3 regions of the Citrobacter sp. MNAZ 1397 genome follow, and region 1 is predicted to be linked to each of the others. Evidence: predicted binding sites of a transcription regulator. Region 1 holds the regulator's gene; each other region holds the start of a gene.
What was found. The regulator Fur, encoded in region 1, represses iron uptake genes when iron is present. The targets are predictions, from matches to a motif close to ATAATAATGAGAACNACTATCAA.
Positions count from the first base shown of each region.

Region 1 (10,289 bases):
GAAAACTGGTCGCCGCAACCCAGACCCAGAGCATTAGCCCGTGGGATGACGCTATTGCTCGCTGGAGCTTTGATAAGGGACAGCCTGCGGGGGCTGGTACCGATACCCTCCCCGGCGTGCCCTATCAGATATTGCCATTGAAAAGCGCGCAGAAAACGCATGGTTTACTGATTGTGGAACCAGCAAACTTACGCCTGCTGATGATCCCTGAGCAGCAGCGTCTTCTGGAAACCTTTACCTTGCTGGTAGCCAGTGCGCTGGAACGCCAGGCGTTGGCCACCAGCGAAGAGCAGGCGCGCCTTGCCAGTGAGCGGGAAAGCATACGCAACTCGTTGCTGGCGGCACTCTCCCACGATCTGCGTACACCGCTCACCGTACTGTTTGGCCAGGCGGAAATCCTGACGCTGGATCTGGCCAGCGAAGGGTCTAAGCATGCGCCTCAGGCCAGCGAAATTCGTCAGCATGTGCTCAATACCACCCGGTTGGTGAATAACTTGCTGGATATGGCGCGTATTCAGTCCGGCGGTTTTAATCTTAAAAAAGAGTGGCTGACCCTGGAGGAGGTGGTAGGGAGTGCGCTGAAAACACTCGAACCCGGCCTCGGCGAACGCCATATTGCACTGAGCCTCCCCGACCCGCTCATGCTGGTACATGTTGATGGGCCGCTGTTTGAACGCGTACTGATTAATCTTCTGGAAAATGCTGTTAAATACGCCGGACACAATGCGAATATCGGTATCGATGCCCGGCATGATGACTCGCGACTGACACTCGAAGTATGGGATAACGGGCCGGGTATTCCCGTCGGACAGGAAGAGGCGATTTTTGCGAAGTTTGCCCGTGGCAGCAAAGAGTCGGCTATTCCCGGCGTGGGCTTAGGGCTGGCCATCTGCGAGGCGATTGTCGAGGTGCACGGCGGGACGATTTCCGCTGCCAACCGCCCGGAAGGCGGCGCCAGTTTTTATGTTACACTGCCGCTGGAACCGCCACCGCAACTGGATGAATTAGCCGAGGATTTGTGATTAACGTTCTCATCGTTGAAGATGAACAGGCCATACGTCGTTTTCTGCGCGCCGCGCTGGAAGCCGAGGGGTTACGCGCCTGGGAAGCCGAAACGCTGCAGCGCGGCCTTATCGAAGCCGCGACACGCAAACCAGACCTTGTGATCCTTGATTTAGGTTTGCCGGACGGTGATGGCATTGATTTTATCCGGGATCTACGTCAGTGGAGCCAGATTCCGGTTATCGTATTATCCGCGCGAACCGAAGAGAGCGACAAAATTGCCGCGCTGGATGCCGGGGCCGACGATTATCTCAGTAAGCCCTTTGGTATCGGCGAATTGCAGGCTCGTCTGCGGGTAGCGCTGCGTCGCAATGCGGGCATACAGCAGAGCGATCCGTTGGTGAGTTTTTCAGATATTCAGGTCGATCTCGCCAACCGTCGTATTGTGCGCGCGGGCGAAGAGCTGCACCTCACCCCTATCGAGTTTCGTCTGCTGGCCGTATTACTCAATAACCACGGCAAGGTGCTGACCCAACGCCAGTTGCTAAGCCAGGTCTGGGGGCCGAATGCCGTTGAGCACAGTCACTATTTACGCATCTATATGGGTCATCTTCGTCAGAAGCTGGAAGCCGATCCTGCGCGTCCCCGCCACTTATTGACAGAAACCGGCATTGGCTATCGGTTTATGCTGTAGAAAAGAATCAGGCCCTGGACAGGGCCTGATGATGGTTACGCGTTTTTCAGTACTTCACTTACAATCTCTACCGCTTCTTTCTCGATAAGCTTACGGTGTTCTTCACCGAGGAAGCTTTCGCAGTAAATTTTGTAGGCATCTTCTGTACCTGACGGACGCGCGGCAAACCAGCCGTTGTCGGTCATCACTTTCAGACCACCGATAGAAGCGCCGTTACCCGGTGCTGCCGTCAGACGTGCGGTGATGGGATCGCCCGCCAGCGTGCTGGCACTGACCATTTCCGGCGAGAGTTTGGACAATGCCGCTTTTTGTGCGGAGGTCGCGCTGGCGCCAAGACGGTTATAGCTCGGCGCACCAAAACGTGCGGCCAGCTCGTCGTAGTGCTGCTGCGGGTTTTTCCCGGTGACAGCGGTGATTTCCGCTGCCAGCAGGCACATGATGATCCCGTCTTTATCGGTCGACCACGGCGTGCCGTCAAAACGCAGGAAGGATGCCCCTGCACTCTCTTCGCCACCGAAGCCGAAACTGCCGTCGAACAGGCCATCAACAAACCATTTGAAACCAACCGGTACTTCAACCAGTTTGCGACCAAGATCGTTGACCACGCGGTCAATCATAGCGGAGGAAACCAGGGTTTTACCTACCGCGACGTCTTTGCCCCACTGCGGACGATGCTGGAACAGATAGTTAATCGCGACAGCAAGGTAGTGGTTCGGATTCATGAGCCCCGCAGGTGTAACGATACCATGACGGTCATAGTCAGGGTCGTTGGCGAAGGCCAGATCGAACTTATCGCGCAGCGCCAGCAGACCAGCCATGGCGCACTCAGAGGAGCAGTCCATGCGGATAACACCGTCTTTATCGAGGTGCATAAAGCGGAAGGTTTGATCAACCTGATCGTTAACGATGGTCAGATCAAGCTTGTAGAAATCAGCAATACGCTTCCAGTATTCAATACCGGAACCCCCCAGCGGATCCACGCCCAGTTTCAGGCCCGCTTTCTGAATCGCCGCCATATCGACGATATCAGCCAGCCCTTCGATAAACGGCTGTACCAGGTCCTGCTCTTTTACGTGACCGGACGCCAGTGCGGCATCCAGAGTGATGCGTTTCACGCCTTTCAGACCGTCAGCCAGCAGCGCATTAGCGCGGTCTTCAACCACTTTGGTCACGTTGGTATCCGCCGGGCCACCGTTTGGCGGATTGTATTTAATACCGCCGTCTTCCGGTGGGTTATGTGAAGGCGTAATGACGATACCATCAGCCTGCGCGCCACCTTTTTTGTTGTGTACCAGGATGGCATTGGACACCGCAGGGGTCGGCGTGAAGCCGTTATTTTCCTGCACGATCACATCAACACCGTTTGCCGCCAGCACTTCCAGAACAGAGATAAACGCAGGTTCGGACAGGGCATGGGTATCTTTGCCAACATAGCACGGACCGGTGATACCGTTTTTGGCACGCTCTTCGGCGATAGCCTGAGCAATTGCCAGAATGTGTTGTTCGTTGAAACTGTGACGCCCCGCGCTTCCGCGGTGACCTGACGTACCAAATTTTACCGCGTGCTCAGCATTGCCGATCTCCGGTTTCAGCACATAGTACTGCGCGGTAAGCTGGGCGACGTTAATTAAATCGCTCTGTTGCGCAGGTTGCCCTGCACGTTCGTGGTTAGCCATTGCCTGGTCCTTTTTATGCAAGGATTAAATTGTGCCGCAAACCTTTTCAATCAACTCCGTCGGGAATTGCATTGATTGCATGATGTGCTCCACCATGCTGCATTTACGACCCGTATTCGTGTTAGTGATAACCCAGTACGGGGTATCAGGCACCTGTTTTGGCTTCGTCTGATTGCCGTTTTGCAACAGGGTATGTTCATCAGCCGCAAAGTATACGCGGGTGCGGCCATGCAGAGACTCAGTGGATTCTGCAAAAGCCTTTTTATCTAATGCGTACAGTGTAGACAGCACCAGCATAAAGCGATTAACGGCCTTTTTCTGCTCTGCATACTCATCAGAAAGGAGCAGTTCACGCACCGCGCGGACTTTGTCTTTCGCCGTATTAGCCGGTTTTACTTCTTCAACCGTAACAGGTGCGGGGGTCTCTTTCGCGAGTGGAACAGCGGCAGCTGGCTGCGGAGCGGCGGAAAACTTCAACATGCGCCGTAAAATGTCGGATGCGCTCTCGCCAATGTGCTTTGTATGGCTGGCAATATAACTGTAGAGCTCATCATCAACTTCGATCGTTTTCATCTTAATCCAGTGCAGTGTCTAATCTGAATACAAGTTATTGAGATTATAAAGTCAAATCCCAACAGCGGATAGCGTCAAACCAGGATGGCGGCAAAGTCAGAATGTGTCAAAACCTTGCAGCCGGACGGCAGAATGTTCAACATAATACCTTAATCCGAAAGAGCGAAAAAAAGAACTTTGCCATGAAATTGAATACCCGAGCGCAATCTGCACAACAATCGCACAACAATTCCCCCATCGTGCTGGTTCACGGTTTATTTGGTAGCCTGGACAACCTTGGCGTACTTGCCCGCGACCTCGTCAATGACCATGATATTATTCAGGTTGATATGCGAAATCACGGCCTTTCCGGACGGTCACCGGAGATGAATTATCCGCTGATGGCGCAGGACTTACTTGATACCCTCGATGCCCATGGTATAGAACGCGCGACCTTCGTTGGTCACTCCATGGGGGGGAAAGCGGTGATGGCATTTACCGCGCTGGCGCCAGAACGCATCGACAAGCTCGTCGCTATCGACATTGCCCCGGTCCATTACCACGTGCGCCGTCACGACGAGATCTTTGCCGCCATCAATGCGGTGACCGACGCCAGTGCCACCACGCGCCAGCAGGCCGCCGCCGTCATGCGCGAACATATAAATGAAGAAGGGGTGATTCAGTTCCTGCTCAAGTCGTTTGTTGATGGCAAGTGGCGCTTCAATGTGCCCGCGTTGTGGGATCAGTATCCCCATATTGTGGGGTGGGAAACTGTGCCAGCCTGGGATCACCCCGCCCTTTTTATCCCCGGCGGTAAATCGCCGTATGTCAGCGAACAGTATCGTGACGACCTGCTGCAACAGTTCCCGCAGGCACGCGCGCATGTCATTGCCGGTGCCGGGCACTGGGTGCATGCAGAAAAGCCGGAAGCGGTTCTGCGCGCCATCCGTCGTTATCTCGCTGAAAAGACAAACTGATTAAAAACCCGGCGACCGATTGTCGGAAAGCGCCCGGTCGTTGGCGTGTCCGCATCGCTGATGTATGATGGCGCGCTAATCAGCCCGGGCTATGACCCGATTGCTTGTACTTCCCGTAGTATTCTTAAATCATGGCTAAAGAACAAACGGACCGCACGACATTAGATCTGTTCGCGAATGAACGTCGCCCGGGACGTCCTAAAACCAATCCGCTCTCTCGCGACGAGCAATTGCGCGTGAATAAGCGCAATCAGCTTAAACGCGATAAGGTTCGTGGGCTTAAACGCGTCGAATTAAAACTCAACGCCGAGGCTGTCGACGCATTAAACGCGCTGGCGGATGCGCGGGAAATGAGCCGCAGCGAACTGATTGAAGAGATGTTACTGGCTCAGCTTAACGCGCTGAACAGCCAGGAAATCCTCTGAATTATCGCAAAAATTCACTTTCATGTTGCACAGAGTGCAGTCTTGCGTGATTGCAGTTTCCGCGTGCTTCTCTGATCTGCTATGATTGCCCTTATCCGTGGGCCAATCGCCACCACCATATCATTAAGTTTCAAGAGGTTATTTTACTCATGGCAATCACAGGCATTTTTTTCGGCAGCGATACCGGTAATACCGAAAACATCGCAAAGATGATCCAGGCTCAACTTGGTAAAGATGTTGCCGATGTGCATGACATTGCTAAAAGCAGCAAAGAGGATCTTGAAGGTTACGACATCCTGCTGCTTGGCATCCCGACCTGGTATTATGGTGAAGCACAGTGTGACTGGGATGACTTTTTCCCGACGCTGGAAGATATCGATTTTAACGGCAAACTGGTTGCCCTGTTTGGCTGTGGCGATCAGGAAGACTATGCAGAGTATTTCTGTGATGCGTTGGGCACTATCCGCGACATCATTGAACCGCGCGGCGCAACCATCGTAGGCCACTGGCCGACCGAAGGTTACCATTTTGAAGCGTCCAAAGGTCTGGCAGACGACAACCACTTCGTTGGCCTTGCTATTGATGAAGACCGTCAGCCTGAACTGACCGCTGGCCGTGTCGATAAATGGGTGAAACAGATTTCCGAAGAACTTCATCTGAATGACATCATCAATGCCTGATGTTGTTTGGCGCAACCTGCTGGTTGCGCCTGATTAATAGATAAAAGCGATGGAAATAATTGCTACAATTTTTTAACTTTTTTCTCCAGCGCTGTACAATGACCCCTGATTAAAACGGGTAACACAAAGGACTTTGTTGACGCTACCACGTTTTATAAGCTTACTTTACTTGAGGACTTGCAGTTTTCATTCAGGCATGGCAGTTCTATAATGAGACGCATTATCCCAGGTGCATTCCTTGTAGCTTCCCAACGGGAAGTGAATCGTTTAGCAACAGGACAGATTCCGCATGACTGACAACAATACCGCATTAAAGAAGGCCGGCCTGAAAGTCACGCTTCCTCGGTTAAAAATCCTGGAAGTGCTTCAGGAGCCGGAGAACCATCATGTCAGTGCGGAAGATTTATATAAGCGCCTGATCGACATGGGCGAAGAGATTGGGCTGGCGACGGTGTACCGTGTGCTTAACCAGTTCGATGATGCCGGGATCGTGACCCGCCATAACTTTGAAGGCGGTAAGTCCGTCTTTGAACTGACCCAGCAGCATCACCACGATCACTTAATTTGCCTGGATTGCGGCAAAGTGATTGAGTTCAGTGATGACTCTATTGAAGCGCGTCAGCGTGAGATCGCGTCCAGACACGGTATTCGTCTGACTAACCACAGTCTGTACCTCTATGGCCATTGCGCCGAAGGCGACTGCCGTACTGACGAAAACGCGCACGAAGCCGCTGAGAAATAATCATCAGCTTCGTAAAAAAGCCAACCTCCGGGTTGGCTTTTTTATTTCTGACTTTACCGCATAAAAAAGCCCGCCGAAGCGAGCCTTTGATACGGTTAATTTACCGCGTTATGGTGATGAATCTCCTGCCAGATCTGGTCACAACGGGTTTTCACCGCCTGCCCGTTTCCGGTATGCGTCGCTTCAAGGCATTGCTGATAATCCAGCGTGCGCACACTCTCTTCCTCCGCAAATTGCTGGTGTGCTTTCTCTTTGCGCAGAACATCCAGTACGCTTCTGCACGCCGCCGTTTTCTCCGGTGAACCTTCTGCCGTATTAATACAGGCGCTGTAAGCCTCTTTTAATCGCGCATCTTCCTTTGGCGCCTGCGGCTGTTGCACACAGGCGGCAAGTCCCAACGTTAGCAGGGCAAGTAATATTGGTTTCATCATCATGGCACTCCCTGGTATTAGAAAATATTCAGCGGCGCAATGACGATAAACTTCACGTCACGTTCGTCCTGGAAGATGTTGTTATATCCACCACCCCAGCTCGGAATATTGGAATGGTTATCATATTGGGTGAAGTGCAACTTGAATAACGTGCCTTTTGCCATCCCTTCCTGCACGGTGTAAAGCAGGTCGAGGCTATACGCTGACTCTTTAATGGCGTTGCCCGCATCGTAGTATTTGTCGCCAGAGGAGACAGTAGACGGTTTGGCATCCCAGCCATAGACGTACGATGCGCCAACCGCCCAACCAGGCAGATTCCAGCCTTTCAGGTCATACATGGCGCCGACAAAGACGGATTTCTCGTTATGGGCGTTAAAGTCAGAACGGTTGTCCCACCAGATATCCAGGCGACCATTGGAAGAGCCATACCGTGGCGTCATACGTGAATTGAAATAGCCCTGGCGACCATCGGCTTTGACCCAGGTTCCCTCAAGGCGTAAATCCACCGGACCGACCGTATAACCAAAGGTGAGCGCCTGTAACCACGCGGTGCCGTCGTAAATATCATTGATGGTGTTGTTATCGGCCTTGTCGCGCGAACCATAGAACTGATAACTGGTGGAAAGCGGGTTCCCTATGACGTCAAACTTATAGCTGGCTTTGGCAAAGTATTGATCAACGTAACCTTGTGCCTGACCAAATGCGGCTTCAAGGAGAAGGTTGTTTTTAAAATCGTACGATGCGCCCAGAGAGTGGACGTAGTCGATTTTACTCACGCCATCGTTCTGGTAGAAATGATCCGTTTCGTTATACCACGGCGCTTTGTATTCATTGGCCCACATATACGAGAAGCTCAGCGCGCCGTTATCATCGTAATCCAGTTTTGCGCCGGCTTCCGCCCCCTGATAGGTACCCGGCATAAAGCTCCAGTTTGATGCCAGCAGAGTTTGCCCGGTTGGCTGGATATACCCTGCCCTCGCCCATACAGGACCATATTTAAATTTCGCTGCGGCTGTATAGAGACTTGCGCCGCTACGATCGCCGGCCCAGTCTTCGTCATACACTTTGTGGCTATTGGAAAATGCGATTTCATTCGGATGTCCGCTTTCTGAGGATTCAGCCATCTCAATCGCTGCAAAGACCGCGACATCAATACCGAACATATCGGCAGCATAACCAGACTGGAAATCGAGGTTCGTATTCCATGTGGAGTGCGACAGGTTCGTTTTGTATTTATCGCCATCGGTGACATCTTTACGGTCACGCTGGCGCTGCCAGTAGTAAATCCCGCCGGTGAGCGTAGCGTCATCGACAAAACCAGCAGCGCTGACGGAAGGAGCAAAAGTTAAACCTGGTAATGCGGTGGCGCAGGCAATAGCCAACGCTAACGCCTTACGTTTAGCGTTAAACGCGTTCATGAGTGTTCCTCTTTGACGAAAACATAAAAAGTGCTGCGCAAATGCAGACAGCAATAAATAAAAAAAATGAAATATTACTGACAGTTATAGAAAATGTTTCTATATCTATCGTTTGTAAGCATATTTTTCGCGACGCGAATTATCAAGCCTTTGCATGAAGGAATTACGGGGATTATGACGAACCACACAGATTTATTGTTAGTCTGTCACTGGCTTGCATAGCGCGGAACCTGAATGAACTTAAACTAAATTATCAATAAATAACTGAAAAGATGATTGGATAAAATTAAAACGAAATTTCAGAAAAGTAAAAAGCCAGCAGGAACTTATTTTTAATCGAGAAATAAAAAACGCTGCACGAGGCAGCGTTTTTATGCACGAGAATCAGGCGGGATTACTCGCCGATTTTAGCCCAGGTATCGCGAAGACCTACGGTGCGGTTGAATACCAGTTTATCCGCAGTAGCATGGCGGCTGTCGAGGCAAAAGTAACCTTCGCGCTCAAACTGGTACGCTTTCCCCACCTCAGCGCCCTTGAGGCTCGGCTCAGCAAAGCCCTGCTTAATGACCAGCGATTCCGGGTTCATAACGGTCAGGAAATCTTCCGCGGCTCCCGGGTTTGGCACGCTGAACAGCCGGTCGTAAAGGCGAATTTCAACCGGCAACGCGTGTGATGCGCTCACCCAGTGAATAACGCCTTTCACTTTACGACCATCTGCCGGATCTTTGCTCAGCGTATCGGCATCAAAGGTACAGAAAATAGTGGTGATATTACCTTCCGCGTCTTTCTCAACACGCTCAGCTTTAATCACATAGGCGTTACGCAGACGAACTTCTTTACCGAGTACCAGACGTTTGTACTGCTTGTTGGCTTCCTCACGGAAATCGGCGCGATCGATCCAGATTTCACCGCTAAATGGAACATCACGGCTGCCCATTTCCGGCTTGTTCGGATGGTTTGGCATCGAAACCAGTTCACTGGCGCCCTGAGGATAGTTTTCGATAACCAGCTTAACCGGATCGATAACCGCCATCGCACGCGGCGCATTTTCATTCAGATCTTCACGGATGCACGACTCCAGTGAAGCCATCTCAATAGTGTTGTCCTGTTTGGTGATACCAATACGTTTGCAGAACTCACGGATGGATGCGGAAGTATAGCCACGACGACGCAGGCCCGAAATGGTCGGCATACGCGGGTCATCCCAGCCTTCAACGTGTTTGTCGGTCACCAGCAGGTTCAGCTTACGCTTGGACATGACGGTGTATTCCAGGTTCAGACGAGAGAACTCGTACTGACGCGGGTGAACCGGAATGGTGATGTTATCCAGCACCCAATCATACAGACGACGGTTATCCTGGAATTCCAGCGTACACAGGGAGTGGGTGATCCCCTCCAGCGCATCGCTGATGCAGTGGGTAAAGTCATACATCGGGTAGATGCACCACTTGTTGCCCGTCTGATGATGTTCAGCAAATTTAATGCGGTAGAGCACCGGATCGCGCATCACGATGAACGGCGACGCCATGTCTATCTTCGCACGCAGGCACGCCTTACCTTCTTCGAAGCCACCGGCTCGCATTTTTTCAAACAGTGCGAGGTTCTCTTCAACCGTACGATCGCGATACGGACTGTTTTTACCCGGGGCCGTCAGCGTACCGCGATATTCACGGATTTCGTCAGCGGACAGTT
Region 1 is NZ_JAKIVH010000001.1:2,553,768-2,564,056, forward strand. Features, by position in the region: gene kdpD (two-component system sensor histidine kinase KdpD) at 1-1,022, shown strand, start outside; gene kdpE (two-component system response regulator KdpE) at 1,019-1,696, shown strand; gene pgm (phosphoglucomutase (alpha-D-glucose-1,6-bisphosphate-dependent)) at 1,732-3,372, opposite strand; gene seqA (replication initiation negative regulator SeqA) at 3,397-3,945, opposite strand; gene ybfF (esterase) at 4,128-4,901, shown strand; gene ybfE (LexA regulated protein) at 5,033-5,326, shown strand; gene fldA (flavodoxin FldA) at 5,476-6,006, shown strand; gene fur (ferric iron uptake transcriptional regulator) at 6,296-6,748, shown strand; gene chiQ (ChiQ/YbfN family lipoprotein) at 6,844-7,179, opposite strand; gene chiP (chitoporin ChiP) at 7,197-8,597, opposite strand; gene glnS (glutamine--tRNA ligase) at 8,992-10,289, opposite strand, start outside.

Region 2 (10,289 bases), on a different contig from region 1:
CGAAAACCTGGTACAGCGCGTTCCTAAAGACGTCTTCATGGGCGTTGACGAGCTGCAGGTTGGCATGCGTTTCCTGGCTGAAACAGACCAGGGTCCGGTACCGGTAGAAATTACCGAAGTTGAAGACGACCACGTCGTCGTTGACGGTAACCACATGCTGGCTGGTCAGAATCTGAAATTCAACGTTGAAGTTGTTGCTATTCGCGAAGCAACCGAAGAAGAACTGGCTCACGGCCACGTTCACGGCGCGCATGGTCATGACCACGATCACGACCATGGTCACGACGGTTGCTGCGGCGGCCACGGCCACGATCATGACCACGGTCATGAGCACGGCAAAGGTGGTTGTGGCGGTCACGGCGGCTGCGGTTGCCACTAATAACTGTCGTCACGGCACAAAAAAGCGGGCATTGCCCGCTTTTTTTACATCTCAATAATGGGGCGGCGGCGTCTCTTCGGACTGTGAAGCGATGTGTGAGGGCTGGCTGGCTTTGAGTTTCTCTGCCATTAAGCGCATATGTTCGCGCAGCTTCGTCATTTCCAGTTCATGGGAAATGACCGTCTGGTTGAGCTCTTCAATGGTCATTTCCTGGAAGGCCAGTTTGCTTTCCAGTTCTGCCAGCCGCGCTTCCATTGTTAAATCGTTCATTGTGTACCTCATTCAACGTTATGCACGGTTATCACCAGGATGACGGATTTTACTGAACTTTCACCCCGTCTGCAGCATCCACCTGGCGACGCGAAACTAATTTAAACAAAAATAGTCTGAAAACAGGCGATTTCAGGGGGAGACCTTATGTTGATTTCGCCCACAACGTTTTATAGTACGTTTCTCATTTACGTTTAACCCTGGGGTGAGATGCCCCGGCCCTGGAGATATGGATGAAATCACTGTTTAAAGTCACGCTGCTGGCGACCACGATGGCCGTTGCACTGAATGCGCCGCTCACCTTCGCTGCTGAAACCGCAACGAAAGATGCAGCTGCTGCAGCTGACAGCAAAGCGGCATTTAAAAATGACGACCAGAAATCCGCCTATGCGCTGGGTGCGTCACTGGGCCGCTACATGGAAAACTCCCTGAAAGAGCAAGAGAAACTGGGTATCAAACTGGACAAAGATCAACTGATCGCAGGTGTTCAGGATGCGTTTGCTGATAAGAGCAAACTGACCGACCAGGAGATTGAACAGACTCTGCAGGCGTTTGAAACCCGCGTGAAGACCGCCGCGCAGGAAAAAATGGAAAAAGACGCTCAGGAAAACGAAACCAAGGGCAAAGCTTTCCGTGACGCGTTCGCTAAAGAAAAAGGCGTGAAAACCTCTTCTACTGGCCTGCTCTATCAGGTAGAGAAAGAAGGTACGGGTGATGCGCCGAAAGACAGCGACACCGTGGTGGTTAACTACAAAGGTACGCTTATTGACGGTAAAGAATTTGATAACTCTTATACCCGTGGCGAGCCGCTCTCTTTCCGTCTTGATGGCGTTATCCCAGGCTGGACCGAAGGCCTGAAAAACATCAAAAAAGGCGGGAAAATCAAACTCGTGATCCCACCAGAGCTGGCTTACGGTAAAAATGGCGTTCCGGGTATTCCGGCTAACTCTACGCTGGTCTTTAACGTAGAATTGCTGGATATCAAACCAGCACCGAAAGCAGACGCATCTGCTGCGCCTGATGCAGCTCCAGCCGCGGGTGATAAAGCCGCTGACGCAACCAAAAAATAATGATGCAAACGCCGCCTTTGAGCGGCGTTTTTTTTGCAGCACAGAGATTCAAACCATTCATAATGCTTCGGCGCGGAAAGACCGGCATTTTCCTGGCATACCCAAATCTGTGACCAGACAGCGCTGATGCCGTCAACAAAGAAGCAGTCTGAAGCATAAAGTGTATATAATTCTGGAAAGCGTCACCCACGCTGTATTAATTTAATCCTCTGTGTAAATGTCGAGCCTGCCCTGAAAACATAACGACAGGCTCCTGAAAAGGAGTGCTTTTTTTCATGTCCAGGTCGCTCTTAACCAACGAAACCAGTGAACTCGATTTACTGGATCAACGTCCCTTCGATCAAACTGACTTCGATATTCTGAAGTCATACGAAGCCGTTGTGGACGGGTTAGCGATGCTCATTGGTTCTCACTGCGAAATTGTTTTGCACTCCCTGCAGGATCTGAAATGTTCCGCCATTCGTATCGCTAACGGCGAGCACACCGGGCGTAAAATCGGTTCGCCGATTACTGACCTTGCATTGCGTATGCTGCATGATATGACCGGTGCGGACAGTAGCGTTTCCAAATGCTACTTCACGCGCGCGAAAAGCGGCGTTTTAATGAAATCGGTGACAATTGCTATTCGTAATCGCGACCATCGGGTCATTGGTCTGTTGTGCATCAACATGAACCTTGACGTGCCGTTCTCGCAAATCATGAACACCTTTATCCCACCAGAAACACCGGATGCCGGTTCTTCTGTCAACTTTGCTTCTTCGGTAGAGGATCTGGTGACTCAGACCCTCGAATTTACGATTGAAGAAGTAAATGCCGATCGTAACGTTTCAAATAACGCCAAGAATCGACAAATCGTTCTGAATCTCTATGAAAAAGGTATCTTCGATATTAAAGATGCCATCAACCAGGTGGCGGATCGCTTGAATATCTCCAAGCACACCGTTTATCTGTATATCCGCCAGTTCAAAAGCGGTGACTTCTCCGGGCAGGATCGTTAATGCGTTTTGCCCTGATGGTCACCGGACCGGCTTATGGTTCCCAGCAGGCGAGCAGCGCATATCAGTTCGCCTGCGCGCTGCTGGCCAGTGGGCATGAGTTGGGATGCGTCTTTTTCTACCAGGATGGGGTCAGCAATGCGAATCTGCTGACCTCTCCCGCCTCGGACGAGTTTGACCTTGTTCGCGCGTGGCAACGCCTACATGAACAGTATCAGGTTGGATTGCATATCTGCGTTGCAGCGGCGCTGCGCCGTGGCGTCGTCGATGAAACAGAGGCCGGTCAACAGGGCTTGCCTTGCGCTAATCTCCAGCCGGGGTTCACTCTCTCGGGACTGGGTACGCTGGCCGAAGCGGCATTAACGTGCGATCGTGTGGTGCAATTTTAATGAAACGTATCGCTTTTATCTTTACCTCTGCGCCACATGGATCGGCTGCCGGGCGTGAAGGCCTTGATGCCTTAATGGCCGCATCCGCTTTTACCGATGATATTGGCGTATTTTTTATTGGTGACGGTGTCTTCCAGTTGCTGGCGAACCAGCAGCCGAAGGCTATCCTGGCGCGTGATTACATCGCGACCTTTAAAGTTCTTCCTCTTTATGACATCGAAACCTGTTGGGTTTGTCAGGCATCGCTCCGTGAGCGTGGCCTGAGTGATGCGACGCAATTTGTGTTGCCAGCGCAATTGCTGGCGCCGGATGTGCTGCGTGACCAATTAGATGGATACGATGTTGTCATGACGTTTTGAGGCATTTATGTTGCACACTTTGGCTCATTCTCCCTGGCAATGTGATATGGCAACGTTACTGCGAACCGTACGCGGCGGGGACGATCTCTTATTGATTTCTGACGGCGTGATCGCTGCTGTGGAAGGCGGGCAATATCTTGAGTTGCTGCTAAATGCCCCCATAACGGTGCATGCGATGGATGAAGATATTGATGCGCGAGGTCTGTCTGGTCAAATTTCGAGCAGTGTCGTCAGGGTTGGCTATAATGATTTCGTTAGCCTGGCGGTAAAACACGAGACTCAGATGCGTTGGTGATACGGATCGTTGTATATTTCTTGACACCCTTTCAGCACAGCCATAAAATTCTGCGTCCTCATATTGCATGAGGTCGATTTATTACGTGTTTACGAAGCAAAAGCTAAAACCAGGAGCTATTTAATGGCAACAGTTAACCAGCTGGTACGCAAACCACGTGCACGCAAAGTTGCGAAAAGCAACGTGCCTGCGCTGGAAGCATGCCCGCAAAAACGTGGCGTATGTACTCGTGTATATACTACCACTCCTAAAAAACCGAACTCCGCACTGCGTAAAGTATGTCGTGTTCGTCTGACTAACGGTTTTGAAGTGACTTCCTACATCGGTGGTGAAGGTCACAACCTGCAGGAACACTCCGTGATCCTGATCCGTGGCGGTCGTGTAAAAGACCTCCCGGGTGTTCGTTATCACACCGTTCGTGGTGCGCTTGACTGCTCCGGCGTTAAAGACCGTAAGCAAGCACGCTCCAAGTATGGCGTGAAACGTCCTAAGGCTTAATGGTTCTCCGTTAAGTAAGGCCAAACGTTTTAAATTAATGTCAAACTAAACTCTTTGAGTTTTGGACAATCCTGAATTAACAACGGAGTATTTCCATGCCACGTCGTCGCGTCATTGGTCAGCGTAAAATTCTGCCGGATCCGAAGTTCGGATCAGAACTGCTGGCTAAATTTGTAAATATCCTGATGGTAGATGGTAAAAAATCTACTGCCGAATCTATCGTATACAGCGCGCTTGAGACCCTGGCTCAGCGTTCTGGTAAAAACGAACTGGAAGCATTCGAAGTAGCTCTCGAAAACGTGCGCCCGACTGTAGAAGTTAAGTCTCGCCGCGTTGGTGGTTCTACTTATCAGGTTCCAGTTGAAGTCCGTCCGGTTCGTCGCAATGCTCTGGCAATGCGTTGGATCGTTGAAGCTGCTCGTAAACGCGGTGATAAATCCATGGCTCTGCGCCTGGCGAACGAACTTTCTGATGCTGCAGACAACAAAGGTACTGCAGTTAAGAAACGTGAAGACGTTCACCGTATGGCAGAAGCCAACAAGGCGTTCGCACACTACCGTTGGTAATCCCTTCGGTTTAGTCACCAGGCGGGCGCTTCGGTGCCCGCTCTGGCTCACTTAATCTGAACGTCTAAAGCAATAAACGAGGAATCAAATGGCTCGTACAACACCCATCGCACGTTACCGTAACATCGGTATCAGTGCGCACATCGACGCCGGTAAAACCACGACTACCGAACGTATTCTGTTCTACACCGGTGTAAACCACAAAATCGGTGAAGTTCACGACGGCGCCGCTACCATGGACTGGATGGAGCAGGAGCAGGAGCGTGGTATCACTATCACCTCTGCAGCGACTACTGCATTCTGGTCTGGTATGGCCAAACAGTATGAACCGCATCGCGTAAACATCATCGACACCCCGGGGCACGTTGACTTCACCATCGAAGTAGAACGTTCCATGCGTGTTCTTGATGGCGCGGTCATGGTTTACTGCGCAGTTGGTGGTGTTCAGCCGCAGTCTGAAACCGTATGGCGTCAGGCAAACAAATATAAAGTTCCGCGTATCGCGTTCGTTAACAAAATGGACCGTATGGGCGCGAACTTCCTGAAAGTTGTTGGTCAGATCAAATCCCGTCTGGGCGCGAACCCGGTTCCGCTGCAGCTGGCGATTGGTGCTGAAGAAGGTTTCACCGGTGTTGTTGACCTGGTGAAAATGAAAGCCATCAACTGGAACGATGCAGACCAGGGCGTTACCTTCGTTTACGAAGATATCCCGGCTGACATGCAGGACCTGGCTGACGAATGGCACCAGAATCTGATCGAATCCGCAGCTGAAGCGTCTGAAGAGCTGATGGAAAAATACCTGGGCGGCGAAGAGCTGACCGAGGAAGAGATCAAGAAAGCGCTGCGTCAGCGTGTTCTGAACAACGAAATCATCCTGGTAACCTGTGGTTCTGCATTTAAGAACAAAGGTGTTCAGGCGATGCTGGATGCGGTAATTGATTACCTGCCTGCACCGACTGACGTACCGGCAATCAACGGTATTCTGGACGACGGTAAAGATACGCCGGCTGAGCGTCACGCAAGTGATGAAGAGCCGTTCTCTGCGCTGGCATTCAAAATCGCAACTGACCCGTTCGTAGGTAACCTGACGTTCTTCCGCGTGTACTCTGGCGTGGTTAACTCTGGTGATACCGTACTGAACTCCGTGAAATCGGCTCGTGAACGTTTTGGTCGTATCGTGCAGATGCACGCGAACAAACGTGAAGAGATCAAAGAAGTTCGCGCGGGCGATATCGCTGCAGCTATCGGTCTGAAAGACGTGACCACGGGTGACACCCTGTGTGACCCGGATCACCCGATCATTCTGGAACGTATGGAATTCCCGGAACCGGTAATCTCCATCGCAGTAGAACCGAAAACCAAAGCTGACCAGGAAAAAATGGGTCTGGCTCTGGGCCGTCTGGCTAAAGAAGACCCGTCTTTCCGCGTATGGACTGACGAAGAATCTAACCAGACCATCATCGCTGGTATGGGTGAACTGCACCTCGATATCATCGTTGACCGTATGAAGCGTGAATTCAACGTTGAAGCGAACGTAGGTAAACCTCAGGTTGCTTACCGTGAAGCGATTCGTCAGAAAGTTACCGATGTTGAAGGTAAACACGCGAAACAGTCTGGTGGTCGTGGTCAGTATGGTCATGTTGTTATCGACATGTACCCGCTGGAGCCGGGCTCAAATCCGAAAGGTTACGAGTTCATCAACGACATTAAAGGTGGTGTAATTCCTGGCGAATACATCCCGGCCGTTGATAAAGGCATCCAGGAGCAGCTGAAATCTGGTCCGCTGGCTGGTTACCCGGTAGTTGACATGGGCGTGCGTCTGCACTTCGGTTCTTACCATGACGTTGACTCCTCTGAACTGGCGTTTAAACTGGCTGCGTCTATTGCCTTTAAAGAAGGCTTTAAGAAAGCAAAACCAGTTCTGCTTGAGCCGATCATGAAGGTTGAAGTAGAGACGCCGGAAGAGAACACTGGTGACGTAATTGGTGACTTGAGCCGTCGTCGCGGTATGCTGCGCGGTCAGGAATCCGAAGTGACTGGCGTTAAGATCCACGCTGAAGTACCGCTGTCTGAAATGTTCGGATACGCAACTCAGCTGCGTTCTCTGACCAAAGGTCGCGCATCGTACACTATGGAATTCCTGAAGTATGATGATGCCCCGAACAACGTTGCTCAGGCCGTAATCGAAGCCCGTGGTAAATAAGCCGCAGGGTTAAAACCAAAGTCCCGTGCTCTCTCCATAAGGGGGGAGCACTATAGTAAGGAATATAGCCGTGTCTAAAGAAAAATTTGAACGTACAAAACCGCACGTTAACGTCGGCACCATCGGCCACGTTGACCACGGTAAAACTACTCTGACTGCTGCCATCACTACCGTTCTGTCCAAAACTTACGGTGGCCAGGCTCGTGCATTCGACCAGATCGATAACGCGCCGGAAGAAAAAGCACGTGGTATCACCATCAACACCTCTCACGTTGAATACGATACTGCGATCCGTCACTACGCACACGTAGACTGCCCGGGCCACGCCGACTATGTTAAAAACATGATCACCGGTGCTGCGCAGATGGACGGCGCGATCCTGGTTGTTGCTGCGACTGACGGCCCGATGCCGCAGACTCGTGAGCACATCCTGCTGGGTCGTCAGGTAGGCGTTCCGTACATCATCGTGTTCCTGAACAAATGTGACATGGTTGATGACGAAGAGCTGCTGGAACTGGTTGAAATGGAAGTTCGTGAACTTCTGTCTCAGTACGATTTCCCGGGCGACGACACACCGATCGTTCGTGGTTCTGCTCTGAAAGCGCTGGAAGGCGAAGCAGAGTGGGAAGCGAAAATCATCGAACTGGCTGGCCACCTGGATACCTATATCCCGGAACCAGAGCGTGCGATTGACAAGCCGTTCCTGCTGCCGATCGAAGACGTATTCTCCATCTCCGGTCGTGGTACCGTTGTTACCGGTCGTGTAGAGCGCGGTATCATCAAAGTAGGTGAAGAAGTTGAAATCGTTGGTATCAAAGATACTGCGAAATCAACCTGTACCGGCGTTGAAATGTTCCGCAAACTGCTGGACGAAGGCCGTGCTGGTGAGAACGTTGGTGTTCTGCTGCGTGGTATCAAACGTGAAGAAATCGAACGTGGTCAGGTACTGGCTAAGCCGGGCACCATCAAGCCGCACACCAAGTTCGAATCTGAAGTGTACATTCTGTCCAAAGATGAAGGCGGTCGTCACACTCCGTTCTTCAAAGGCTACCGTCCGCAGTTCTACTTCCGTACAACTGACGTGACTGGCACCATCGAACTGCCGGAAGGCGTAGAGATGGTAATGCCGGGCGACAACATCAAAATGGTTGTTACCCTGATCCACCCGATCGCGATGGACGACGGTCTGCGTTTCGCAATCCGTGAAGGCGGCCGTACTGTAGGCGCGGGCGTTGTAGCAAAAGTTCTGGGCTAATTACTCGCTAATTAGTTTTGAATTGAAAAGGGCGCTAAGGCGCCCTTTTTGCTGTCTGTCCGCTGGCTTGCGTCATATTTGTTCGCATTTTTTTCCATCATCCCGGCATACAAACATCGCTGTGCTATTGTAATCATAACTATTCTCATTTAGACTTTGCGCATAAATTGAACGGGAGTGATTATGTACGTTTGTTTGTGTAATGGTGTAAGTGATAAAAAAATTCGCCAGGCTGTACGCCAATTTCATCCCCAATCCTTCCAGCAATTGCGCAAATTTATTCCTGTTGGAAATCAGTGTGGTAAGTGTGTACGCGCTGCGCGTGAAATTATGCAGGACGAGTTGTTGCAGATCCCGGAATATAAAGAAACCGCCTGAGTCTTCTGCTTTTTTTTGACTTCCCTGTAGCCCGATCTACGCTTCAATGAGTGGAAGCGGAGGGACTATAATGAAAGGTGATGTCAAAGTTATAAATTATCTCAATAAGTTATTGGGAAATGAGCTTGTCGCAATCAACCAGTACTTTCTCCATGCGAGAATGTTCAAAAACTGGGGCCTGATGCGCCTGAATGATGTGGAATACCACGAATCCATCGATGAAATGAAACACGCCGATAAATACATCGAGCGTATTCTGTTTCTTGAAGGCATTCCGAATCTGCAAGACTTGGGCAAACTTGGTATCGGTGAAGATGTTGAGGAGATGCTACAGTCCGATTTACGACTGGAGCTGGAAGGGGCGAGGGATTTGCGTGAAGCCATTGCCTACGCTGATAGTGTGCACGACTATGTGAGTCGGGACATGATGATTGAAATCCTTGCCGACGAAGAAGGCCACATTGACTGGCTGGAAACTGAGCTGGATCTTATCGGCAAGATTGGTTTGCAAAACTATCTCCAGTCACAAATCAAGGTTGAAGATTAACCATCGACCTATAAATACTTTAGTAAGCTACTATCAAACCCGCGCCCGCCAGGAATGGACCAAAAGGCAGCGGGTTTTTTATTATCTGCATATTTCTGTGTTTTAACATCATGAGGCAGGCGGTGGCTGAGGCGAGTGATGCGGCAACGAAGATAAGTAAAGGTAAGGCTTGCCAGCCATGCCAGGCACCCAACGCAGCCAGAAATTTTACATCACCATAGCCGAGTCCTTCCTGATGGCGCAGGAGGCGATATCCCCAATAAAGTGCCGCGAATCCGCTGTATCCCGCGATTGCCCCAAAGACCTTTTCCTGTAACAGCATTGGATTGAACCAGCCACAATACAACAGCCCGGCCCAGAGAAGGGGGCAGGTGAAGCGATCGGGTAGAAGACCCTGCCGGACGTCATACCAAACCAGGAAGGCATTAAGTATCAGATAAATAACCATAAAGAGAACTGTACCCGCCATTTAACCTCCGATGCTTGCTTACAGCCGAGCTTCTACGATAGCGATAAGCGGCAAAAGAGGGAGAGGTGCTTCTTGCGCACCTGCTCCAGAAAAAAATAATCGCCTTACATTGTGCTGCAAACAATGTGTGAAGCCACATGCACAGGCGTTTAATTTATAAACGCCCCTTGCGTAAATGCCAGATTTACGTATAATGCGCGGGCTTGTCGTAATTGACGGCTGGTTCGATATGAACCCTGATAGCGTATTTGGCTATCAAACAATGCTCCCAATCGGGGGGCTATGTAAGAACGGTTACACTCTCCCATCAATCGTAATGGGTATGAGGAGTAATCATTTCGTCTATAAAATAATTGGAGCTCTGGTCTCATGCAGAACCAAAGAATCCGTATCCGCCTGAAAGCGTTTGATCATCGTCTGATCGATCAATCAACCGCGGAAATCGTCGAGACTGCCAAGCGCACTGGTGCGCAAGTCCGTGGTCCGATCCCGCTGCCGACCCGCAAAGAGCGCTTCACCGTTCTGATCTCCCCGCACGTTAACAAAGACGCGCGCGATCAGTACGAAATCCGCACTCACAAGCGTCTGGTTGACATCGTTGAGCCAACCGAGAAAA
Region 2 is NZ_JAKIVH010000003.1:444,439-454,727, forward strand. Features, by position in the region: gene slyD (peptidylprolyl isomerase) at 1-379, shown strand, start outside; gene L2097_RS19285 (protein SlyX) at 431-649, opposite strand; gene fkpA (FKBP-type peptidyl-prolyl cis-trans isomerase) at 883-1,719, shown strand; gene L2097_RS19295 (helix-turn-helix transcriptional regulator) at 1,995-2,717, shown strand; gene tusD (sulfurtransferase complex subunit TusD) at 2,717-3,103, shown strand; gene tusC (sulfurtransferase complex subunit TusC) at 3,103-3,462, shown strand; gene tusB (sulfurtransferase complex subunit TusB) at 3,470-3,757, shown strand; gene rpsL (30S ribosomal protein S12) at 3,881-4,255, shown strand; gene rpsG (30S ribosomal protein S7) at 4,351-4,821, shown strand; gene fusA (elongation factor G) at 4,910-7,024, shown strand; gene tuf (elongation factor Tu) at 7,095-8,279, shown strand; gene bfd (bacterioferritin-associated ferredoxin) at 8,463-8,657, shown strand; gene bfr (bacterioferritin) at 8,728-9,204, shown strand; gene L2097_RS19345 (prepilin peptidase) at 9,224-9,673, opposite strand; gene rpsJ (30S ribosomal protein S10) at 10,043-10,289, shown strand, end outside.
Region 2: the regulator Fur is predicted to act here: its motif matches at 8,406-8,428, upstream of bfd (bacterioferritin-associated ferredoxin).

Region 3 (10,289 bases), 100 kb from region 1:
GTTTTAAGTGACATATAAAGAATAGAAAACTGTTTTTCAGCAGCGCTGAGAATATAGACACTTTTTATAGGGACAAAAATTAATAGTGTGATGGAGATCACTCTGCGAATCTCACTAGCGAAGCGAGACTGATTATAATTCATTCAACAGCAGTTTGCTGCATTAACATCTAAGGCGCATTCTCGTGTCTTTCTGGTATTTCCTTTGCATTCATTTCATGGAATGATATTTATATAAAAAAACGTAATTAAGCCCTGACACAATTAAAGCAATACTTTCTGATTAATATATTTTCACTCACACTCAGCATATCCATTTGCCTGGAGAATATTATGATATATCGTCTATCATCTGAAAGCCAGCTTATAAATTATCTTAAATTTCACATAGAACAACTCACAAACATTATTGAATCCACACAATCCACACCTGTTTCAAACAATCCTCCAGATCGTTTTAGCTTAATTAAAGCTCGTTTAAACGCAAAAAACTTAACCATTAATGAAATATTTTCTATCGAGCAGGAGCTCATTCAATTATATCCTGACAGATTGCTTCCCTCACTTTATATGGAAACAAAAGACAGATACATTAAAGCATTACCTAATGAATCTCAAGATAAGATTAAAATACTAGATGAGGATACTTCGATAAAAAATGAAGCAGAAGAACAAAGAAATAGATTAAGAACGCTTTACAACTATCTGCAAAAATATTATTTCTTTATTAATGATAGAGAATATTTTGTTCACGAAATGAAAACCAACTTTATTATCATGTTATTTTTCCTGGCATTTATCACTTTATTATCCAGTTATTACTGCCTCAATTATCAAGGGGATTTGCAACTATCATTACTCGTGGGCATGGCATGCGCTGGCTATCTTGGTGCAATTATAAGCACAGTCAATCGAATACAGTCGATGGCGGAAGCACCGATTGATGGAGCCGATCGAGAGGCGATATTATTGAAGATTTACCAGGGAAAGCGAGGTATCTATCTATCAATTTTATTAGGAACTTTCGCTCCCTTCATAATCTATTTATTATTACGATTTATTCCCGCAGACAAAGGCATAGTCATTTTTGGCATTAGCTTTCTACCTGTATTTAAAGAACCTGTAATTCTCACACAGCCTAACATTGGTGATTTATATTTAACCCCAAACTTAAGAGATGCAAAGGATATCGCTAAAATATTATTTATATCAATACTCAGTGGTTTTTCCGAGCGATTAGTGCCTGATGTTCTTGATCGAATATCCAATGAACTCAACAACCAATTCAAAAACCATGACAATAAACAAGCGAGTCAATGATGAACAACTGGAAAGGTATTGTCGGATTAAATTTCGACAAAGACGGCTTTGATAATTATTGCCACTCACTGCACTGGACACAATGGCGTCCTTCATTCATTGTATTACACAATACCGCCAACCCCACGCTGGCACAGCGCTCAGAAGGTTTTACACATACGCATATTGAAAATCTCGAAGACTATTATAAAAACACGATGCACTGGTCCGCTGGCCCTCATCTTTTTATCGATGACAAACAGATTTGGGTTTTTTGTCCACTAACTTTATCCGGCGTTCATTCGCCCTCCTACAATAAACTGGCTATCGGGATTGAGATGCTGGGTGACTATAATCAGGATGACTTTCATTCTGGCCGCGGGCTTCTGGTGCAACAAAATACGGTCGCTGCCATTGCGACCTTATCTGCAGTATTAGGCATTGATCCGCACACAATGAAACTTCATAAGGAAGATCCCGAAACAACCCATAAAGACTGCCCAGGGGGAAAGGTAATCAAAGATCAGGTGATTAGCGCGGTCATTGCGCTTATGCAGCAGCGCCACCAGGGCGATCATCTTCGTCCCTGAAAGGCCCCCTGGACGACAAAGTCCGGGGGCAACTTCACTATGCCAGAATCTCTCTGATAACCGGACCAATCGCCTCAAACGCCTGAGGTGAAATGATATCCACGTGGGCGCAATCCTGGCGATAAACCTCCAGCTCCCCTACCCATGGCGCCCAGGCTTTTTGTGGATCCATCCCCGATGCCAGCGTGCGTTCAGCGACAAACAGCGTTGCTTTACCGTCAAACTTCACGCTATGCGCCGTGGTCAGCAGACGTACCGCATCGCCATAGTTGCCTTCAATAGCGGCGAAGAGTTCCGTCGACGCCTGCCCCTTTTGCGCCGCCAGGAAGGCCTGCCGCTCGCGCTCAATTTCCGCCAGCACGGCCGGATCCAGCCCGTTAGCCTCTTTCTCCGCCCAGTTCTGTGTCTCCGGCGGCCAGGTATCGAGCAGCCCTAAAAATGCCACCGTTTCCCCACGCGCCTGTAAGCGGGCAGCAATCCCCTGCGCCAGCGTTCCCCCCAGCGAATAACCCAACAAGTGATAAGGGCCGTGCGGCTGCCGCGCCAGCAGGGTCGCAAGGTGATGCTCGCATACCTCATCCAGAGTGGCGGCCTGCTGCATCGGCCCCTCAGGGCGCGGTGACTGGATGCCAATAATCCCCCAGCGCGGCGAGAGATAGCGCGCCAGTACGCTGAACTGCCAGGCGAAGCCGGAAGCCGGATGGAAACAGAACAAAACGGGGCCGTCGCCGTCACGCAACGGCAAAAGGGTTTCAAGACCAAGCTGGCTGTCGGCCTGCGCCTGCGTCAGCAGGGCCGCCAGTTTCTCAACGGTTGAAGCCACCATAACCTGCCCGGGCGTCACCGGGCGCTCAAACGTCTGGCTCAGTTGTGCAGCCAGGCGCATCGCCAGCAAAGAGTGGCCGCCAAGGGCAAAGAAATCGGCCTGCGCGTGCTGAATCTCGCAGCCAAGCAGCGCGGAAAAAGCCTGTGCGATCTGTGTTTCAGCACCAGGATTCAGCGCCCGTCCGGCCTGCTTACGCGCGGGCTCAGGCAGCGGTAGCGCTTTTCTGTCGAGCTTGCCGTTGGCGCTCAGCGGAAGTTCGCTTAATTGCAGGAGCACCACCGGTACCATATGCGGCGGTAGCTGCGTACTCAGTTGCTCGCGTAGCGCGGTGAGATCCAGCGGCAGGCCGCTCTCTGAGACCACATAGCCCACCAACTGGCGCGCATCGCCATTGCCTGCTGCCGCCTGATTCAATACACAGGCATGGGCGACGCCCTGCGCGACATCCGTCAGCGTCTGCAGCGCTTTGTCTATCTCGCCCAGTTCAATACGTTGGCCACGAATCTTGAGCTGGTCGTCGCTGCGTCCCAGATATTCCACCGCGCCGTTCTCCAGCCACTGCGCCACATCGCCAGTGCGGTACATCCGTTCGCCGGGCGCAAACGGGTCGGCAATAAAGCGGCTGGCGGTCAGATCCGGCCGTCCCAAATAGCCTTGCGCCAGTTGAATACCGGTCAGATACAGATCCCCCGCCACCCCCGGCGGTACCGGCTGCATCATGCCGTCCAGAATGCGCAACCCGGTATTCCACACAGGGTAACCAATCGGCACGCTGTTGCCCTTCACCGCCGCCAGTTCTTCGCCGAAGGCCGGATACCAGCTCACATCGACGGCAGCCTCGGTAGGTCCGTAAAGGTTATGCAAAGGCGCACCGGTCAGTTGTTCCCATTCGCGACATAAAGCCGCCGGAAGCGCTTCGCCGCTGCAAAACACCTTGTTTAACGTGCGACAACTTTCCTGCGCCGTTTCTGGCGTCAGGGATGAAACAAACGCCGCCAGCATGGACGGGACAAAGTGCGTGGTGGTCACGCCAAAGTGGGCGAAAAAGCGCTGCAATGCCTGCGGATCACGGTGTGCATCCGGCTCCGCCATCACCAGTTGCGCACCCGCAATAAACGGCCACCAGAACTCCCACACGGAGACATCAAAACTGCACGGTGTCTTTTGCGCCACCACATCCTGTGCGTCCAGCGGATAGTGGTTTTGCATCCACAGCAGACGGTTAACGATAGCCGTCTGCCCGACCATCACCCCTTTCGGACGCCCGGTAGACCCGGAGGTAAAGATGATATAGGCAGTGTGGTGCGGGCGGGACAGCGCCAGAGGTTCACCGTCTGTCACCGTAAGCGGCGCGGTGTAGCAAAGGTGAGTCAGGTCAGGCAGATCGCTAAAACGCGCAAGCTGGTCATCCGAAGTGATGAGCAGGCGCGGCCGGGAATCTTCCAGCATCATGCGCAGCCGTTCGTCCGGATAGCCGGTATCCAGCGGCAGCCAGGCAGCTCCGGCCTCAACAATGCCATGCAGCGCCAGCGTCAGGAACACGGAGCGCGGTAGCGCGACAGCAACGCTGTCACCGGGCTTCACGCCACGCTCACGCAGAAGCTGCGCCAGCGCCACCACCTGCTCGCGCATCTCCCGGTAACTAAACTGCCAGTGCGCATCGGCGAGCGCAGGGGCATCCGGCGTTCGCGCCGCCTGCTCTGCCACCAGTTGGCTGAGAGTGGTCGCGGGCAACATCATGCCGGTATCGTTGATATTTTCGATTCGCTGCCACTCAGCCGGCGCGATCAATTGCGCCTCGCCGCAGCGCAGCGTCGGATTTGCGGCAAACTGGCTCAGCAGGCTGTGCAAACGGGCGACATGGTTATTGAGCACACTTTCATCGTAGCGGCTGCGGTTAGCCAGCACGTCCAGCGTCAGGCCGCCCTCTTCATCCGGGAAGAGCGCAATCTCCAGATCGTTGACCGGCCCCGTCGCCAGGGTGTGGGTTTGCCCGGCAATCCCGTCAACGTCCAACAGGTAATCAAACATTTTAACGTTAAAGACCGGGCCAAAGAGCGGCTCATCTCCGGTCGCACGTCCCGCATCACGCAGGATTTGCTCAGCGTCATAGCGCTGATGGCGGCGCATCTTTTTCAGTTGCCCGGCAAGCGCGTTGGCCAGTTCAGCCAGGGTTTGCGTCTCGTCGATGTGTACACCAAGCGGCAGCACATTGAGCACCGGCCCGGTCGCGGTCAGTGCCGCTGAGCCCATACGGCGCATAAAAATAAACCCGGCGGCATAATCGAGCCGCCCGCAGAGCCGCCCTAACCACAATGCCACCAGCGCTAAGGCCAGGTCGGAGGGCTGGCACGCGCTCGCGGCCTGGGTCAGGCGACGGAATGCAGCGCTGTCCAGAGACATTTTCAGGCGCAGGATATCGATCGTCGCCGCGCGGCCCGGTAGCGGTGCAGGCGACAGGGAAACCGGTGCGGGTAGTAAGCGTTTTTGCTCCGCCCAGAAGGCTTTGTCTCGCTGCCAGGCGTCGCTCTGCTGATAGCGCTGATACTCCTCCACCACCTCTGCAAAGGGAGTAAACGGTGTCGGAGGCATCGCCTTGCCTGCGCGCATCGCACGGTAAATAGCGGCTATCTGGCGGGTAATGGCAGGGAAACTAAAGCCATCTACCAGCAAATGGTGATAACGCTGATACCAGTACCAGCGCTGGTCAGCAACCTGAATCAACTGGTGACAGAACAGAGGCTTACCGCTGTCCACGCGAAGTTCCTGCGCCAGATCGGCCTGCATTAACGTCAGCGCGCTCGCGTTCGGGTCGGCGTGATGGCGAACATCAATGCACTGCGGCAGGGCAAATACGCCTTTATCATCCACATGCTGCCAGACCTCGCCGTTGTCTTCCGTAAAGCGCATACGCAGGGTGTCGGCCTGCGCCAGACCTTCTACGATGGCCTGAGCCAGCAACGGCGCGTCCAGTTCGCCGTCCAGTTCAACATAGTGGGCCACGCTCCAGGCGTTGGGCAGGGTGGAGAGTTTTTCTGCCATCCAGATCCCAGGCTGCGCCGCCACGAGGGGTAAACGTGCGGTCATTCACATCTCCTTAGCTGGCGTGGTGCGCCGGGGTTAACGTCTGCCAGTGGGCTTTAAGCCACTCGTTACATACCTCCTGCGAGGCGGGCTGGCAAACTACGCGCCAGCCTTGCGGTAATGCGCACGGCTGTGGCCACAGGCTGAATTGCTGCTGCGCATTTTGCAGAATATAAAATTGCCCTTGCGGATTATCGAAGGGATTGCTGAATTCCATACCTGGCTCCTGTCGTAAATTGCGCTTATCGCCCGGCGCGAGTCAGCGGTTGCCAGAGGGTCATAAGCCCTTCGGTCAGCCCGCCGCGCCAGCAAAGCGCATCATGTCCGCCGTCAACCTGACGCCAGAAAACCGTCTGCTGTGGATGTTGTAATTGGGCATACAGGGCCTGATTGGCCCGAAAAATGAGCGGCTCGCGCACGCCAGCTTCCAGCACAATGCGCAACCCTTGCGCCGTGAGTTCGCCGCGTTTGAGTTGTTCGATGATCAGACCATCTTGCTGCCCGTCGCGCGTTGGCCACCAGAAGGAGCCCGACTGGCTCAACACGCAGCCAAAACGCTGCGGCCAGTTCAAGGCGGCATACAACGATGACAAACCGCCAAAACTTTGTCCGGCCACCACCGTGCGACCAGCATCATCACTAAAAGGGGTTATTGCACGCACGTGCGGCAATAACTCCTGCTGAACCGCCAGCCAGAAATCAGGATTACAGGGCAGTTCCTGGCTGCGGTGGGCCATATCAATCACATCGATAAGCACATAGACCGCAGGCGGCAACAACCCCTGCGCAGTCAGGGCCGCCAGCGCAGGCCAGACAGGCATGCTTTCAGCCCAGAACTGGCCATCAAGCAGTATCGCCAGCGGACGCTCAGCGCTGTGGTCATCACCGGTGGCATACACCCATACGCGGCGCTGGTTATTCAGGCGATGGCTGTGCCATGTCATCTCTGTCGCCGGAGTGTATGGCGTAGCGGGCAGATCCCAGCCTGGCTGAGGCGGTGCGCCTGGCATCGCCAGCGGCGACACGGGATGGCCTCGCCCGCCACGCCAGCAATGGGAATTAAGCGGATCGGCAATGGCGCGTGGCAGCAGCTTGCGCCAGCCTTCGCGCAGCGCCGCGCGGTCCGGAGGAGTCTGGGTAAGAACCTGCGGTGAGAAGTCGTCAGCATGGTCGGAGGGGATCAGGCAATAGCTTCCGCGCCAGCCTGATTCCAGTCGCGTTTGCCAGTACCAGACATCCGTTCCGGGTATGCGAGCCAGTGATTGCGGCGTCGCCTGTTGATGATGGTCGGTAACACCCGTGATATAAATCCAGACACGTTGGATCCGCGAGGTGGTTTCTGTACCCGCCGGGTCACGCCACCAGAAGGTAACCTCATACTTGCCTTCGCTCTCCAGACGCCACTCTGGTCCCTCTTTTGTTTGCCACCAGGCCTCGCTTCCCGCTATCGACGTCAACGCCATAACCTCATTTTATCTGTGGAAACTTTTGCTTGCAGATTAAGAAATATTGATAATATTATTGATAACTATTTGCATTTGCAATAGCGTATTGTCGCGCTTTGGCGAGCGCGTCTTTCATTATCACAATGCCCTCGTTTGCGGTTTTCTCAGGATGAGCCCCTTTGCAAATGAATGGCAATGGCATGCCGTATTCCTTACCCGCTGGGAAAAGGAACTACCGGGAATGCGGCAAAAAAAGCAGGAAAAACAATGAAAAATAACATTCGTTCCCTGACCTTATTGGTCAATCTGGGGATTTACGGCGCTGCTTTGCCGGCTTTCGCGGCAGAGACGACGACCAGTGACACAGACAGCCATGATGACACCATGGTAGTGACCGCCGCGCAGCAGAATTTGCAGGCGCCGGGGGTGTCTACCATCACCGCTGATGAGATTCGTAAAAACCCACCCGCCCGTGACGTTTCCGAAATTATCCGCACCATGCCCGGCGTTAACCTGACGGGGAACTCCACCAGTGGTCAACGTGGTAACAACCGCCAGATCGATATCCGTGGTATGGGGCCGGAAAATACCCTGATCCTGGTCGACGGAAAACCGGTCACCAGCCGCAACTCCGTGCGTCAGGGCTGGCGCGGCGAGCGCGATACCCGTGGCGATACCAGTTGGGTACCGGCAGAGATGATCGAGCGTATTGAGGTTATTCGTGGCCCGGCCGCCGCGCGTTATGGCAACGGTGCCGCAGGCGGCGTGGTGAATATCATTACCAAAAAACCGACTGACCAGGCCTGGCACGGTTCCTGGAACAGCTATTTCAACGCGCCGGAACACAAAGACGAAGGCGCGACCAAACGTACCGACTTTAGCCTGAACGGCCCGCTGGGCGGCGATTTCAGCTTCCGTCTGTACGGTAACCTGAATAAAACGCAGGCCGATGCCTGGGATATCAACCAGGATCACCAGTCGCAGCGAACCGGTATCTACGCCAACACTATGGCCGCAGGGCGTGAAGGGGTGGAGAACAAAGATATTAACGGCGTGGTGCGTTGGGATTTCGCGCCGCAGCAAGCGCTGGAGTTTCAGGCCGGTTACAGCCGCCAGGGGAACCTGTACGCGGGCGACACCCAGAACACCAACAATGACAGCAGTACCAACAACTATGTGAAGGAAAACTACGGCAAAGAGACCAACCGTCTCTATCGCCAGAACTATTCCATCAACTGGACGGGTGCCTGGGATAACGGCGTCACCACCAATAACTGGGCGCAGTATGAACATACCCGCAACTCGCGCCTTGGCGAAGGGCTGGCCGGCGGGCTGGAAGGTCTGTTCAACAGCGATAAGTTCGCTGATATCGATCTGGCAGACGTGATGCTGCACAGCGAAGCCAGCGTACCGTTTGAGTGGCTTATCAACCAGAACCTGACGGTGGGCACCGAATGGAACCAGCAGCGTATGAAGGACATGGCGTCCAACACCCAGGCGTTGCAAGGTGGCCCAATTGCCGGTTTCGCCAGCACGGGCCGTAGCCCTTACTCCAGCGCGGAAATCTTCTCTGTCTTCGCCGAAGACAATATGGAAGTGACCGACACCACCATGCTGACGCCGGGTCTGCGTTTCGATCACCATACGGTAGTCGGCAATAACTGGAGCCCGTCGCTGAACCTGTCACAAGGCCTGGGCGATGACTTTACCCTGAAAATGGGGATCGCCCGTGCCTATAAAGCACCAAGCCTCTACCAGACGAACCCGAACTACATTCTCTACAGTAAGGGTCAGGGCTGTTACGCCAGTGGGACCGGCGTGGGCTGCTACATGATGGGTAACGACGACCTGAAAGCCGAAACCAGCATCAACAAAGAGATTGGTCTGGAGTTCAAACATGAAGGCTGGCTGGCGGGCGTGACCTGGTTCCGCAACGACTACCGCAACAAGATTGAAGCGGGCTATTCACCGTTAAGCCAGACCAAAGTCGGCAGCACCAAAACCGATATCTATCAGTGGGAAAACGTACCTAAGGCAGTCGTTGAAGGTCTGGAAGGGACGCTGAACATTCCAGTCACCGACGCGTTGACCCTGAGCAACAATGTCACGTACATGCTGCAAAGTAAGAACAAAACCACCGGTGAACGCCTGTCGATCATCCCTGAATATACCCTCAACTCAACGCTGAGCTGGCAGGTTGTGCAGGATGTTTCCGTGCAGTCCACTTTCACCTGGTACGGCAAACAACAGCCGAAGAAATATGACTACCAGGGTAATCCGGTTACCGGTTCTGCGAAGGACGAAGTCAGCCCGTACAGCATCGTTGGCCTGAGCGGCACCTGGGATGTGAACAAGTACGTGAGCCTGACCGCAGGCGTCGACAACGTGTTTGATAAACGTCACTGGCGTATGGGGAATGCCCAGACAACCGGCGGAACGACCGGCTATATGTATGGCGCAGGCGCCAATACGTATAACGAATCGGGCCGTACCTGGTATATGGGTATCAATACCCACTTTTAAGCACCAACCTTCCCTCTCCCTGCGGGGAGAGGGCGGGCGTAAGGCGACATATGCACACCGTTCACTCCACGCTAACCCTCGATTCCCACCCGGTCCATCTCATCACCTTCGACCCCGCCACCTTTGCAGAGCGCGACCTTTTATGGCTGCCCCACTATGCTGAGGTTGCCCACGCCGGACGTAAGCGTAAAAGCGAACATCTGGCTGGGCGAATTGCCGCCGTGCATGCCCTGCGCGAGTATGGTCATCAGGCCGTGCCCGGTATCGCTCCTGGCGGTGAACCGCGCTGGCCCTCCAGGCTTCACGGCAGCATCAGCCATACCGGGCAGACCGCTGTCGCCGTTGTCTCATCTGCTTATGTCGGCGTGGATATTGAGAGCGTATTCTCTTCTCAACTGAGTAAAGAGATCGCCGAAAGCCTCGTCAATGCCGAAGAATACGCATTACTACAGCGTGCCTCGCTTCCTTTTGAACAGGGGTTAACGCTTACCTTTTCAGCAAAAGAGAGTCTTTTCAAAGCGTT
Region 3 is NZ_JAKIVH010000001.1:2,653,983-2,664,271, forward strand. Features, by position in the region: gene L2097_RS12490 (hypothetical protein) at 333-1,319, shown strand; gene L2097_RS12495 (peptidoglycan recognition protein family protein) at 1,316-1,888, shown strand; gene entF (enterobactin non-ribosomal peptide synthetase EntF) at 1,926-5,801, opposite strand; gene L2097_RS12505 (MbtH family protein) at 5,812-6,015, opposite strand; gene fes (enterochelin esterase) at 6,041-7,261, opposite strand; gene L2097_RS12515 (TonB-dependent siderophore receptor) at 7,511-9,766, shown strand; gene entD (enterobactin synthase subunit EntD) at 9,817-10,289, shown strand, end outside.
Region 3: the regulator Fur is predicted to act here: its motif matches at 7,314-7,336, upstream of fes (enterochelin esterase).